DNA from 3 places in the Terrabacter sp. 2RAF25 genome. Region 2 is predicted to be linked to each of the others. Evidence: riboswitches for the same ligand, from Rfam matches in the RefSeq annotation. Region 2 holds a riboswitch; each other region holds the start of a gene.

Region 1 (4,008 bases), on a different contig from region 2:
GAACACCTTCGGCAGGGTTTTCGGAGCTCCAGCGGTTGTTGCCTTGGGCACGGATGCAGTCGCCTTTCGTCGCACGGTCTCGTCGGATGATCGACCCGAAAGCGGGCATGCATCATCACAACGAACGAGAATGGGGGTTGGTGCCGGAAGGGCTTGGCCTGTCGGAGTCGACCCCTGAGTCGATCTCTCGGTCCGCCTCGTGCGATCCGGTACTCAGACATTATAAAGCGCCTCAGGGCGTCCGAGCGAACGCACCGGTGTGCAGCGTGGCGCCGGACCAGCCGCGGGACGTGAACCGGGTCCGTCGCGACCGGGTGGAAGGGGCGTCAATCGCCCTTGACGGCGAGGACGGGGCAGCTCGCGTCGAGCAGGATCCGCTGGGCGTTCGAGCCGAGGATGAGCTTGCCCACCGGGCTGCGGCGCCGGAGGCCGATGACGATGAAGTCGGCCTTCTCCTCCTCGGCGACGGAGATGAGGTCCTCGGCGGGGTCGTTGCCGCGGACGAGCTGGCGCACCTCGTGCTCGAGGCCCCTCTCATCGAGGAGTGCCTGCACGCGGGCGAGCTCGGTCTCGAACTGGTGCGCCTCGTTGGCGTCGAAGTCCTTGCCTCCCCGGTGGGAGCTGATGACGACGAGCTTCGTGCCTCGCAGGACGCATTCCTCGGCGGCTCGCTTGAGCGCCGCGCGACCTTCCTTGGTGGCGACATAACCAACGACGATGGCCACTTTCCCGGACCTCCTTGGGACGGAAACAAGCAGTGCTCGCACCGTACCCGAAATCACGTCACACGGCGCGTGCCGCGCTGAGCCTGCGGTCGGTGCCTCCGACGCGGCCCGAAACACCCCGAGCCGCAGGACGGTTCAGGTGTGGTCGGCCCGCCCGCGCGCGAGCGCGGCACTGACGATGCGCCCCACCTGGTCCTCCTCGATGAGGAAGCCGTCGTGCCCGAACGCCGACGTGATGTGCTCGCGGTGCGAGCGAGGCAGCGCCGCATGGAGGTCGTCCGAGAGGCGCGGCGGGTAGAGCCGGTCGGTGTCGACGGACACGATGGTGCAGTCAGCCTCGACGCTCGCCAGGGCCGCCGCGACACCACCGCGGTCGCGGCCGACGTCGTGCGAGTTCATCGCCTCGGTGAGGACGACGTACGAGTTGGCGTCGAAGCGGCGCGCGAGCTTGCCGGCATGGTGGTCGAGGTAGGACTCGACGGCGAACCTGCCCCGGTCGCCGGCACGCAACGGGTCCTCACCCAGCTGCGCCTCGCGCCCGAAGCGCTCGTCGAGCTCGCTCTCGGTGCGATAGGTGATGTGGGCGATACGGCGCGCGAGGCCGAGCCCTACATCGGGGCGACGGTCGCCGGCGTAGTAGTCGCCGCCGGCGAAGTCGGGGTCGTTGCGGATCGCGAGCAGCTGTGGCTGGCACCAGGCGATCTGGTCGGCGGTCGCGTAGGCGGTCGACGCGAGGACGATGCACCGGTCGACGTCGTTGGCATGCGTGACGGCCCACTCGATGGCGCGCATGCCCCCCATCGATCCGCCGACGACAGCCGCCAGTCGGCGGATGCCCAGGTGGTCGAGCAGGGCCCGCTCGGCCGCCACCTGGTCTCGCACGGTGACGTACGGGAAACGGCTTCCCCAGGCCCGCCCGTCGGGGGCGGGGCTGGAGGGACCGGTGCTGCCCTGGCAGCCCCCGAGCACGTTGGCGGCGACGACGAACCACTCGTCGGGGTCGACCGTGCGACCCGCGCCGATGAGGGAGTTCCACCAACCCGGCGAGGCGTGACCGTCGCCGGCCTCACCGACCACGTGGCTGTCGCCGGTGAGGGCGTGCTCCACGAGGATGACGTTGTCTCCGGCCTCGTTGAGCCGGCCCCACGTCTCGTACGCGATGCGGACGTCGGGCACCGCTCCCCCGCGCTCGAGCTCCACGTCGCCGATGTCCGCGAACTGGCGGTGGCCCACGTGGTCACCGTCACGCCACGCGCCGTCCGGGCGCTGTCGTCGGAACGGCTCGTCGTGCGCAGGTTCGTGCCCGACCGGACGAGACCCGCCCGCGAGCTCAGCGCCCGGGGCCGGGCGCGCGAGACGACGCGTGCTCTGCTTCCGGTGCGTAACGGTCATCGAGGCACTCCTGGTGTTCGCGCTTGCGCACACCCGCGGCGGGTGCGGCCAGGTCTTCACCCGGGGCACCCCACCGCGACGGAGGGTTGCCGACCAGCGAGCCGGGGCTTGTCGCTGGTACTCATGACCTTCGCCCACCATAACCGAGGGCCGCACCGCAGCAGACCCTCTGGTCCACGACATGGGACGCCCCAGCGCGGGAGCGCGAGCGAGCCCCGTGGGGTCGCGGACGCACCACCTAGGCACACGCCGGAGGTCGGAGCCCGACGTCGAGCGACTGCCGGACGAGCAGGCTCAGACAGTGGTCTGGCTCGAGGTCGAGCGCCCTGTCGGCCGCGACGCCGGCACGGGCCCCGTCACCGCACCACCACGCGAGCGACGCGACGACGGACAGCAGCGGCGCGGCATGGGCCGCCGGCGTCATGCGGCAGACCACTTCGAGCCGCGAGAGCAGCAGGCGCGGTGCTGCTGCATCGTCCCAGTCGTCCCAGCCACCGTCGAGCGCGCTCGGCGCGAGTGCGTCGTCTCGTACCTCCGAGTCACCGTCGAGGTCGTTCATCCACTCGGCCATACTGCCGCGCCCGGCACCAGACGAGAAGGCGGAGGCGGGCGACGCGGGTGCCGATGCCGAACCCGCAACGGCCGAGGAGCGGACGTGCAGATCGGGGCCGAGGAAGACCTCCAGCATGGCGACCAGCTCGTCGGGGAACGACTCCAGCGACACCGAGCCCGGGCAGAGCCAGCCCACGACGGCGTCACGGAACTCCACGTCACGCAGGGGTCCGACGACCGCCGGGAGCCAGTGCTCCAGCCCGAAGCCCTCGATCTCGCCGTGCAGCAGGCCGCTCCAGGCGACGAGCGCGTCGTTCACGAGGAACTGTCTCGCCGACAGGTCACCACCGTCGAGGACACTGAGACCGGCGTCAGCGGGCCGGCGCCTCCAACCCGACCTGCGCGACCGGGCAGCCTCCGGGCCCGGCACGGAACCCGAGATCGAGCCGCCGGCATCTGCGTAGCGGCGTTGCCAGTCGTCGATGGCTGCGACCGTCAGGGCATGGCGCGGGGCGCCCGCGTCGAGAGGTTCGACCAGTCGGGCCAGGCAGGCTCGGTCGGGAAGCACGGAGTGGCCCAGGGCGACGTAGCTCGCGACGGCAGGCACGTCCGCCTGCTCGGGCAGCAGCCACCCCTCGTCGGGGCAGCAGTCGCACCCGACCGAGCGCCACCTCCCGCCGCGGACGACGAGCCGTTCGCGCACGACGACACCTGCCCGCTCGAGACCCTCGACGAGCTCCTCGAGGAGGGGCAGCGACTGGTCGGGCTCGTCCTCGAAGCCGACGACGGCCACCGACGAGGGCTTCCCGTCGAGGACGGTCGGCAGCAGCTGGGGAGCGGACTCGGTCGCGACCGGATGGTCGACGGCGTCCTGGCGGGCCACGAGTCCGAGCCGCTTGCCGTGGAAGCACACGACGACGACGCTGCGCTCGGGCTGGAATCCGAGGTGGAAGGGGATGATGGTCAGCAGCTCAGCTGGCCCTGACAATGAGATCTTCGGCATGGATCGAGCGTGGTCGCGCCGGCCACACGCCGACAGGCCCCCGGGCAGGCCTGTGGACCAAGGCCGCTCGGCCCGAGGGGGTGTGGATCGCCACCGGCACCCGGGCTGGAGGAGCGGTCGTCGCAGGCTCGAGAGTCAGCGCTCCAGACGCTTGCGCACCGACTCGAGCACATAGTCCGTCGCGGCCTGGCGCACACCCTCGGGCAGGCTCACGCGCTCGGACCGCCCCGGATCCGTGCGCGATCCGGCGACGCGCCCCGGCGCGGCAGCCCCCGTGGTGTCGCGGTCGCGGCGCATCCCGTCGCTGACGCCGCCCGCCCGGACAGGCACGTCACG
Region 2 (4,008 bases):
GGCCGGGCCCGGCCCCGGCCCCGGCAGGGTGGCCAGGTCGCCGACCGAAGGTCACCAGGGACGCTCGACCTCGACGTCGCGTGGGTCGGGGCCGTCGACGGCCCATCCCGAGTCGGACAGCGTCCAGTCGGCCGACGGGCCGTGCTCCACGAGCCCCGCGACGGCCGAGACGAGACGCTCGACGCCCTCGAGCGTCGAGCCGAGACCGATGCTCGCGCGAACGGCGGTGCCCGACCTCTCGCCCCACGGGTCGTCGAGGAGCTCGTCGACGAGCAGGTGGGCGCAGAACTTGCCGTCGCGCACTCCGATGCCATGCTCTACCGAGAGCACCTGCGAGACGAGCGAGGAGTCCCAGCCGTCGATGGTGAACGCGACGACGCCGACGCGGTCGTGGCCCTCGCCGAAGATGGAGAGCACCTCGACGCCGGGGACCTCGTCGAGGCCGGCGCTCAGGCGCTCGAGCAGCTGCGCCTCGTGGGCCTCGATGACCTCGCGGTGGCGGCTGATCGTCGCACACGCGGCGGCGAGGGCGATCGCGCCGATCACGTTGGGGCTGCCGCCCTCGTGGCGGGCGGGGCCGGTGGCCCACGTCGTGCCCTCCTCGGTGACCGAGCGCGTCGCGCCGCCGCCGAGCAGGTAGGGGTTGCCGGCGTCGAGCCAGTCGGAGCGCCCGGCCAGCACGCCTGTGCCGTAAGGGGCGTACGTCTTGTGGCCCGAGAAGGCGACGTAGTCGGCGTCCCAGCCCGCGAGGTCGATGGTGCGGTGGGCCGAGAGCTGGGCGGCGTCGACGGCGATGCGGGCGCCGTGGGCGTGGGCCAGCGCCGCGAAGCGCTCGACGGGCCACACCTCGCCCGTGACGTTCGAGGCAGCCGTGAGCACGACGAGGCGGTGGCGCGACGGGTGGTCGTCGAGGGCCTCCTCGAGCAGGGCGTGCGCGTCCTCGACCGTCTGCGGCACCGGCAGGCGCACGGTGCGGAACCGCCCCCAGGGCAGCAGGGTCGAGTGGTGCTCGGTGCCGAAGACGAAGACGGTCGTGCGACTCGGCAACGCCTTGCTCAGCAGCGCCCACGAGTCGGTGGTCGTACGCGTGAAGATGACCGAGTCGTCTTCGCGGGCGCCGACGAACGCGGCCACCTCGGCGCGGGCCTGCTCGTACCAGGCGCTCGTCAGGCGTGAGGCGAAGCCGGCCCCCCGGTGCACGGAGGAGTACGTCACCAGGGCCCGGTCGACGGCGGCCTTGACGGTCTCGAGCGCGGGCGTCGAGGCGGCGTGGTCGAGGTTCGCGTATGCCGTGTCGCCGCGCAGCGTCGGGACGCGGAGCCCCGCGCCGACGACCGCCGGCAAGGAGGCGGCCTCGGGGACGACGTGCAGCGCGCGCGTCCGGACGATGGGGGCGGGGGTGCCACCACAGAGTGAGGTGCTGGGAAGAACCGACATGGGAGTGCTCCAGGGGCCAGGGACCCACCGGATGCAGGTCCGCGCTTGCCGACCCGGATCACACGAGCTCATCGGGGTCGACCTGGTCGTCACCCGGAGCACCCCACCGCGGAGGAGGGTTGCTGGCCAGCGAGCCGGGGCTTGTCACTGGCACTCATGACCTGGCATCGAAGATAGGCGGGCGCTCGCTGTGTGTCCACCCTCCGGTCCACAGGTGTCGGCATCTGAGACGCGTCGTCGACCAGGCGGGCCGGTGGCGACAGGGTGATCTTGGTGTCAGCGCCCCTTCCGGGAACCCCGGCTGCCGTCGTGCCGATGTGCCCTGTTGCGCGTGTGACGCGTGAGTTCAGAGGTGCCTTGACGTACGGTGCGACCATGGGGTCACGTCCGTCCAGCAGCCAGCGCTCGAGCACCGCCGCGGCCACCCGCGCCAAGGGGGCGACCGGCAGCGCCTCGTCACGCCCACCCGCTGCCCGCTCGACCCGCCCCGCGCAGCGCAAGCCTGCCGCGCGCAAGCCGCCGGCGAAGGCCGCCTCCAAGACCCGTGACGGCGGGCTCCCCTTCCCGCTCAGCGCCATGCGGAGCACCTGGATGGGTGTCTCGCACATGGCCGGGGGAGCGGTCCGACGCGTCGGCCACAGCGCCGCCGACCTCGAGCCCGAGCACCGCCGCGACGGCATCGGCTTCGCACTGCTCGCCCTCGCCGTCGTCGTCGCGGCCCGCGAGTGGTGGGGCGTCGCCGGTTCGTTCGGCCAGGTCGTCCACGCGATCTTCGCGGGCACGTTCGGCCGGGTCGCGTATGCCGTCCCGCTCGTCCTGCTGGCCCTCGGCCTCCGCATGCTCCGCGCCCCCCAGGACGAGGCGACGACCAACCGCATCGTCGTCGGCACCGTCGCGCTCACCTTCGCCGCCTGCGGTCTCGCGCACCTGGCCGACGGCATCCCCAACCCGCCAGACGGGGCCGACGGCATGCGCGCCGCCGGCGGCATCCTCGGCTTCCTCGCCTCGAGCCCCCTCGCGGCCGCCGTGTCGCCCTACGGCGCGCTCGTGCTGCTGGTCCTGCTGGGCATCTTCGGCCTGCTCGTCATCACGGCGACGCCCGTCAACCTGATCCCGGCGCGCCTGCGTCAGCTCAAGGCACTCGTCATCGACCGGGGCCACCACGACACCGACGTCGAGCCCCACGCCGGCGACGACGCACCGGCAGCCGCGGTCAAGCGGGCGCGGCGCAAGGCCGTCGACCTGTCCGACCGCGACGGCGACGAGGCCTTCCGTCAGGCCGCGCAGAAGGGCGCCGACGACGACGAGCCGACCACGCGCCTGCGTCCCGGCGAGAAGCGCCCGACCGCTCCGGGCGTGCTGGCGCCGCGGCCGTCCGGCGAGAAGGCCATCGACGCGACCGACCCGAAGACACTCGGTGCCCCCGACACGAGCAAGGTGGGGCCCAAGGCCGAGCTCATCCCGCCGCCCATGTCCGACCTGCCTGCCCGCGTCGAGCAGCTGAGCCTCGGCGGCGACATCACCTACCAGCTGCCCGACCACTCGATGCTGACGCCCGGGCCGCCGCACAAGACCCGCAGCGAGACCAACGACCGCGTCGTCGAGTCGCTGACCAACGTCTTCGACCAGTTCGACATCGACGCCGCCGTCACCGGGTTCACCCGTGGACCGACCGTCACGCGCTACGAGGTCGAGCTCGGCTCGGGCACCAAGGTCGAGCGCGTCACCGCCCTCTCCAAGAACATCGCGTATGCCGTCGCCTCGGCCGACGTGCGCATCCTCAGCCCCATCCCGGGCAAGTCGGCCATCGGCATCGAGATCCCCAACCTCGACCGCGAGAACGTCTCGCTCGGCGACGTGCTGCGCAGCAACACGGCCCGAACCAACGAGCACCCGATGGTCATGGGCGTCGGCAAGGACGTCGAGGGCGCGTACGTCATCGCCAACCTCGCGAAGATGCCGCACCTGCTCGTCGCCGGCGCCACCGGCTCCGGCAAGTCGAGCTTCGTGAACTCGATGATCACCTCGATCCTCATGCGCTCGACGCCCGAAGAGGTGCGCCTCATCCTCGTCGACCCGAAGCGCGTCGAGCTGACGGCATACGAAGGCATCCCGCACCTCATCACGCCCATCATCACCAACCCCAAGAAGGCCGCCGAGGCCCTCGCGTGGGTCGTCAAGGAGATGGACCAGCGCTACGACGACCTCGCCGCGTTCGGGTTCAAGCACGTCGACGACTTCAACAAGGCGGTGCGCGCCGGCAAGGTCAAGCCGCTGGCCGGCTCCGAGCGCCAGATCACGACCTACCCGTACCTGCTCGTCGTCGTCGACGAGCTCGCCGACCTCATGATGGTCGCCCCGCGCGACGTCGAGGAGTCGGTCGTGCGCATCACGCAGCTCGCACGCGCGGCCGGCATCCACCTCGTCCTCGCCACGCAGCGTCCGTCGGTCGACGTCGTCACCGGCCTCATCAAGGCCAACGTGCCCTCGCGCATGGCCTTCGCGACGAGCTCCCTCGCTGACTCGCGCGTCGTGCTCGACCAGCCCGGTGCCGAGAAGCTCATCGGTCAG
Region 3 (4,008 bases), on a different contig from region 2:
TGCCGGTCCGCGAGCTTGTCGACGTTCTTCCGGGTGACCTCGTCGAGGGATAGGCCCAGGGGCGCAAAACCCTGACGGGGCCGAGGGCCCGGGAGGAGAATCGGGCTGTGAAGATCTGGCCCCTGTCCTGCCACATCATGGGGTGGCACCAGTTCCGGCGGAAGCCGGGTGACACGGAGATGCTGGTCTGTCAGCGGTGCGGCAAGCAGGAGCTGGCCTGGACGAAGCGGATGCGCGACAAGGCCGACAACCCCTGGTCATGACGGGACCCTGCTGACGGTCCCGCCGCTGCCTCAGCCGCCGAGCGGGAAGGACCGCATGAGCCGCCAGCCCGGAGTGGCGCTGGCCAGCGGTGGTCCGCTCCAGAGCTGCAGCCGGTCGACGACCTGCGACAGCGGGAGCTGTGACGCCAGCTCCTGCTCGATGGCGCGTAGTGCGGCGACGCCGCTGCCGTGACCGACCGTCAGGTGGGGGTGGAGATCGTCGAAAACGCCGCCGTAGATGGGGTAGTCGGGGAAGGCCCGTTCGACGCGACGGGTGAGGGCGACGATGGACCCCAGGTCATCGGGTTCGAGGAAGAGGACGTCGTCGCCGAACCACCCCGTCCTCGAGAACATGAGATCCAGCGCGGGCGTCGCGCGGCACAGCGCCGCGAGAGCCGACAGGTCGCCGTCCTCGACGAGCGCCCAGGGCTTGAAGGGGTAGGCCACCGTGACGTGGGCCGGGACGCCCATGCGGGCCGAGAGGTCGTGACGCTCCCGGTGCCGGGCCACCGCGGGCTCGGCCGCCGGGATGGCGAGCAGCAGCGCGGACTCGGCCGAAGTGTCGGAGGTCATGAGCTGACTACGAGCGCAGGGACAGGCCGGCCGCGTCGAGCGCCTCCTCGAGGATGCGCAGTGCTCGCGGGCCGAAGCCGTGCAGGGTGAGCAGTTCGCTCTCGTCGTGGTCGACGAGCTGGTCGAGTCGTGTCACGCCGATCGAGGACAGGGCGCGGGTGGCCGGTGCGCCGATCTTGGGCAGGCCGTCGTCAGGCATGTACCGATGGTACGAGGCTTCGCCCTGACCGTCCGGACACCTGGCGTCCGACTGCGCGAAGCGACGATGTGGGTTTCCGTGCCACCCGCCGCGGGCGCGGTGTCTCAAGATGCAAGAAGGACCACAACCTATTTCCGACTGATTTGCTAGGAATTAGATCCGGGAAGGGCGCGGCGATGGAGACGAAAAGCCATGCGCCACAGTCGGACTCGCACTCGACGGCTCGAGATCGGCATTGCTCCAATCGATACGAAACGGCCGCTTGGCCCGATTGACGGCCTCGGGGAGGGTTCGTAGTGTCATCGACAGGTCAAGAGTTCCAGCGCAAAGCCCCGGCTCGCTGGACAGCAACCCTCCTCCGCGGCGGGGTGCTCCGGGTGAGGACCAGGCCATCGCCAAGTGGCGACGGCAAGCGCGGACTCGAGGTGATCGGGTTCAGGACCCGAGGAGCCGTCATGGCGCGCACCACGAGCACCCGACTGGTGCTGCGTCGTCACGTCGACCTGCTCCGTGTGTCCAGCGCGCTCTGTCGTCGCTGACGACGGACCGACGCGGCCGCCGAGCACCTCGGCCGGCCTCCCCGGTGCCCGGCCACGCGCGGTGACCCCGCCCAGCCGCTGCGCCGCAACCGAATGACCCTGCCCGCCCGCTCGCCCGAGCGGCCGACGGGCCCTCCGACGCACCTTCAGGAGACCAACCGTGTCCACCACCTCGGCCGTGCGCCCACTCGCCACGGACCCGCCGCCCACGGCAGCCCCACCGGCACCACTCCGCCCCGCCACCGCCCCTGCCCTGACCGTCGTGCCGCGTCGCAACCCCTGGACGTGGGTCGGCGTCGCGGCCGTCGCCGTGCTCGTCGCGATGTTCGTCAACGGCTTGGCCACCAACCCCGGTTGGGACTGGCCCACCTTCGCCCGCTACTTCGCGACCGAGACCGTCATCAAGGCGCTGGGCACGACGATCCAGCTCACGGTCCTCGGAACCGTCGCCGGCTTCGTCCTCGGCGTCGCGCTGGCCGCGATGCGCTTGTCTCCCAATGCTTTTCTACGATCGGTCGCTTGGGCCTACATCTGGGCGTTCCGGTCCATCCCGTTGATCGTCCAGCTGCTCTTCTGGTTCAACATCGCCTACCTCTACCAGACCGTCTCGTTCGGCCTGCCGTTCGGGCCGTCGTTCGGCAGCGTCGCGACGAACGACCTCTTCGGGGTGCTCGGTGCCGCAGTGCTCGGCCTCGCCCTGCACCAGGCGGCGTACGCTGCGGAGATCATCCGGGGTGGCATCCTCTCGGTCGACGAGGGCCAGCGCGAGGCCGCCTCGGCCCTCGGCATCCCGCGCCGCCGACAGTTTCTCCGCATCGTGCTGCCCCAGGCGATGCGCTCGATCCTGCCGAACGCCGCCAACGAGGTCATCAGCCTCTTCAAGGGCACCTCGATCGTGTCGGTGCTCGCGATCCCCGAGCTCTTCTACCAGGTGCAGGTGATCTACGGCCGCAACTCGAGGGTCGTGCCGCTGCTGCTCGTCGCGACGGTCTGGTACATCATCCTCACCACGCTGCTGTCGATCGGCCAGTACTACGTCGAGCGCCACTTCGCCCGCGGAAGCTCACGCACGCTGCCGCCGACGCCGTTGCGGCGTTTGCGTTCCCGCTGGGCCGCCTTCGCGACCTCGACCTCGCGCACCGACGGCTCGACCGTCGAGGGGGTGGCCCGATGACCGCCGTCGTCGACCTCCGCGGCGTCACGAAGTCGTTCGGCCCGAACCGTGTGCTCGACGACGTCGACCTCGAGCTCGCCGAAGGCACGGTCACCGTCATCCTCGGCCCGTCCGGCTCCGGCAAGTCGACCCTCCTGCGCACCATCAACCACCTCGAGAAGGTGGACCGCGGGCAGGTGCGGGTGGGCGGCGCCCTCATCGGCTACCGCCAGGTGGGAGAGCGCCTCCACGAGCTGCCCGAGCGTGAGGTGCTGCGCCAGCGCAGCCGCATCGGCTTCGTGTTCCAGAACTTCAACCTCTTCCCGCACCTGACCGTGCTGGACAACGTCGTGGAGGCGCCGGTCTCGGCGCAGCGTCGCCGTCGCGACGAGGTGGAGTCCGAGGCGCGCGCCCTGCTCGACCGGGTCGGATTGGGAGACAGGGCCGCCGCCTACCCCCGGCAGCTGTCGGGAGGCCAGCAGCAGCGCGTGGCGATCGCGCGCGCCCTGGCCCTGCAGCCCGACGTCATCCTCTTCGACGAGCCGACCTCGGCGCTCGACCCCGAGCTCGTGGGGGAGGTGCTCGCCGTCATCAAGGAGCTCGCCCGTGACGGCGCCACCCTCGTCGTCGTGACCCACGAGATCGGCTTCGCCCGCGAGGTCGCCGACACGGTCGTCTTCCTCGACGAGGGACGCGTCGTCGAGCAGGGGCCCCCGAGCCAGGTCATCGACCAGCCGCGCCACGAGCGCACCCGCGCCTTCATCGACCGCGTCCTCTGACACCCGCGCCACCCACACCCACCCCTCCGGCCGCCTCGCGGCCACCCAGCTGACTCGCACCCGACACGGGTGCCGAGAGGAGACCTCATGTCCGCACGCCCGCACACCGTCCGCCGTCCGACCACGTATGCCGTCACCGCCCTCGCGCTCACCGGTGTCGTCGCGCTCGCCGCCTGCTCCGGCGCCGCCGAGGCGAGCTCGTCCGGCGCCGGAGCCGGCGCCGCTGCCCTCAGCCCGTCCGCAGCGGCGGCCGGAGTCAACACCTCACCCGAGCAGAACCGGGTCACCGCCACCAAGGACGAGAAGGCGGCAGCACTGCTGCCCAAGGCGATCCGCGACCGCGGCACCATCACAGCCGCGAATGCCGGAGCCGGTGGCGGCACGCCACCGCTCGTCTTCACGGCCGACGACGACAAGACGGTCATCGGCGTCGAGGTGGACCTCGCCCACCTCTTCGCCGACAAGCTCGGCCTCGCGGTCGAGACGCCGGCAACGAGCTGGG

What was found. A riboswitch is a leader RNA that binds a small molecule or an ion and turns the genes downstream of it on or off. The one in region 2 is predicted to bind S-adenosylmethionine.
Region 1: linked by a shared signal. The riboswitch ahead of metX (homoserine O-acetyltransferase MetX) and the one ahead of AB4091_RS09615 (aminotransferase class V-fold PLP-dependent enzyme) in region 2 are both predicted to bind S-adenosylmethionine.
Region 3: linked by a shared signal. The riboswitch ahead of AB4091_RS13110 (putative leader peptide) and the one ahead of AB4091_RS09615 (aminotransferase class V-fold PLP-dependent enzyme) in region 2 are both predicted to bind S-adenosylmethionine.

What each region holds. Positions count from the first base shown of each region.
Region 1 covers NZ_JBFRGJ010000008.1:306,754-310,761, reverse strand. Annotated here, with positions in the region: gene AB4091_RS19165 (RNA polymerase sigma factor) at 1-6, opposite strand, end outside; gene AB4091_RS19160 (universal stress protein) at 327-725, opposite strand; gene metX (homoserine O-acetyltransferase MetX) at 861-2,117, opposite strand; SAM riboswitch class IV at 2,132-2,246, opposite strand; gene AB4091_RS19150 (DUF4192 domain-containing protein) at 2,356-3,672, opposite strand; gene AB4091_RS19145 (YkvA family protein) at 3,808-4,008, opposite strand, start outside.
Region 2 covers NZ_JBFRGJ010000003.1:140,583-144,590, reverse strand. Annotated here, with positions in the region: gene AB4091_RS09615 (aminotransferase class V-fold PLP-dependent enzyme) at 52-1,437, opposite strand; SAM riboswitch class IV at 1,474-1,599, opposite strand; gene AB4091_RS09610 (DNA translocase FtsK 4TM domain-containing protein) at 1,813-4,008, shown strand, end outside.
Region 3 covers NZ_JBFRGJ010000004.1:271,888-275,895, reverse strand. Annotated here, with positions in the region: gene AB4091_RS13125 (hypothetical protein) at 108-263, shown strand; gene AB4091_RS13120 (2'-5' RNA ligase family protein) at 294-836, opposite strand; gene AB4091_RS13115 (DNA-binding protein) at 844-1,035, opposite strand; SAM riboswitch class IV at 1,344-1,456, shown strand; gene AB4091_RS13110 (putative leader peptide) at 1,491-1,574, shown strand; gene AB4091_RS13105 (amino acid ABC transporter permease) at 1,735-2,748, shown strand; gene AB4091_RS13100 (amino acid ABC transporter ATP-binding protein) at 2,745-3,506, shown strand; gene AB4091_RS13095 (ABC transporter substrate-binding protein) at 3,594-4,008, shown strand, end outside.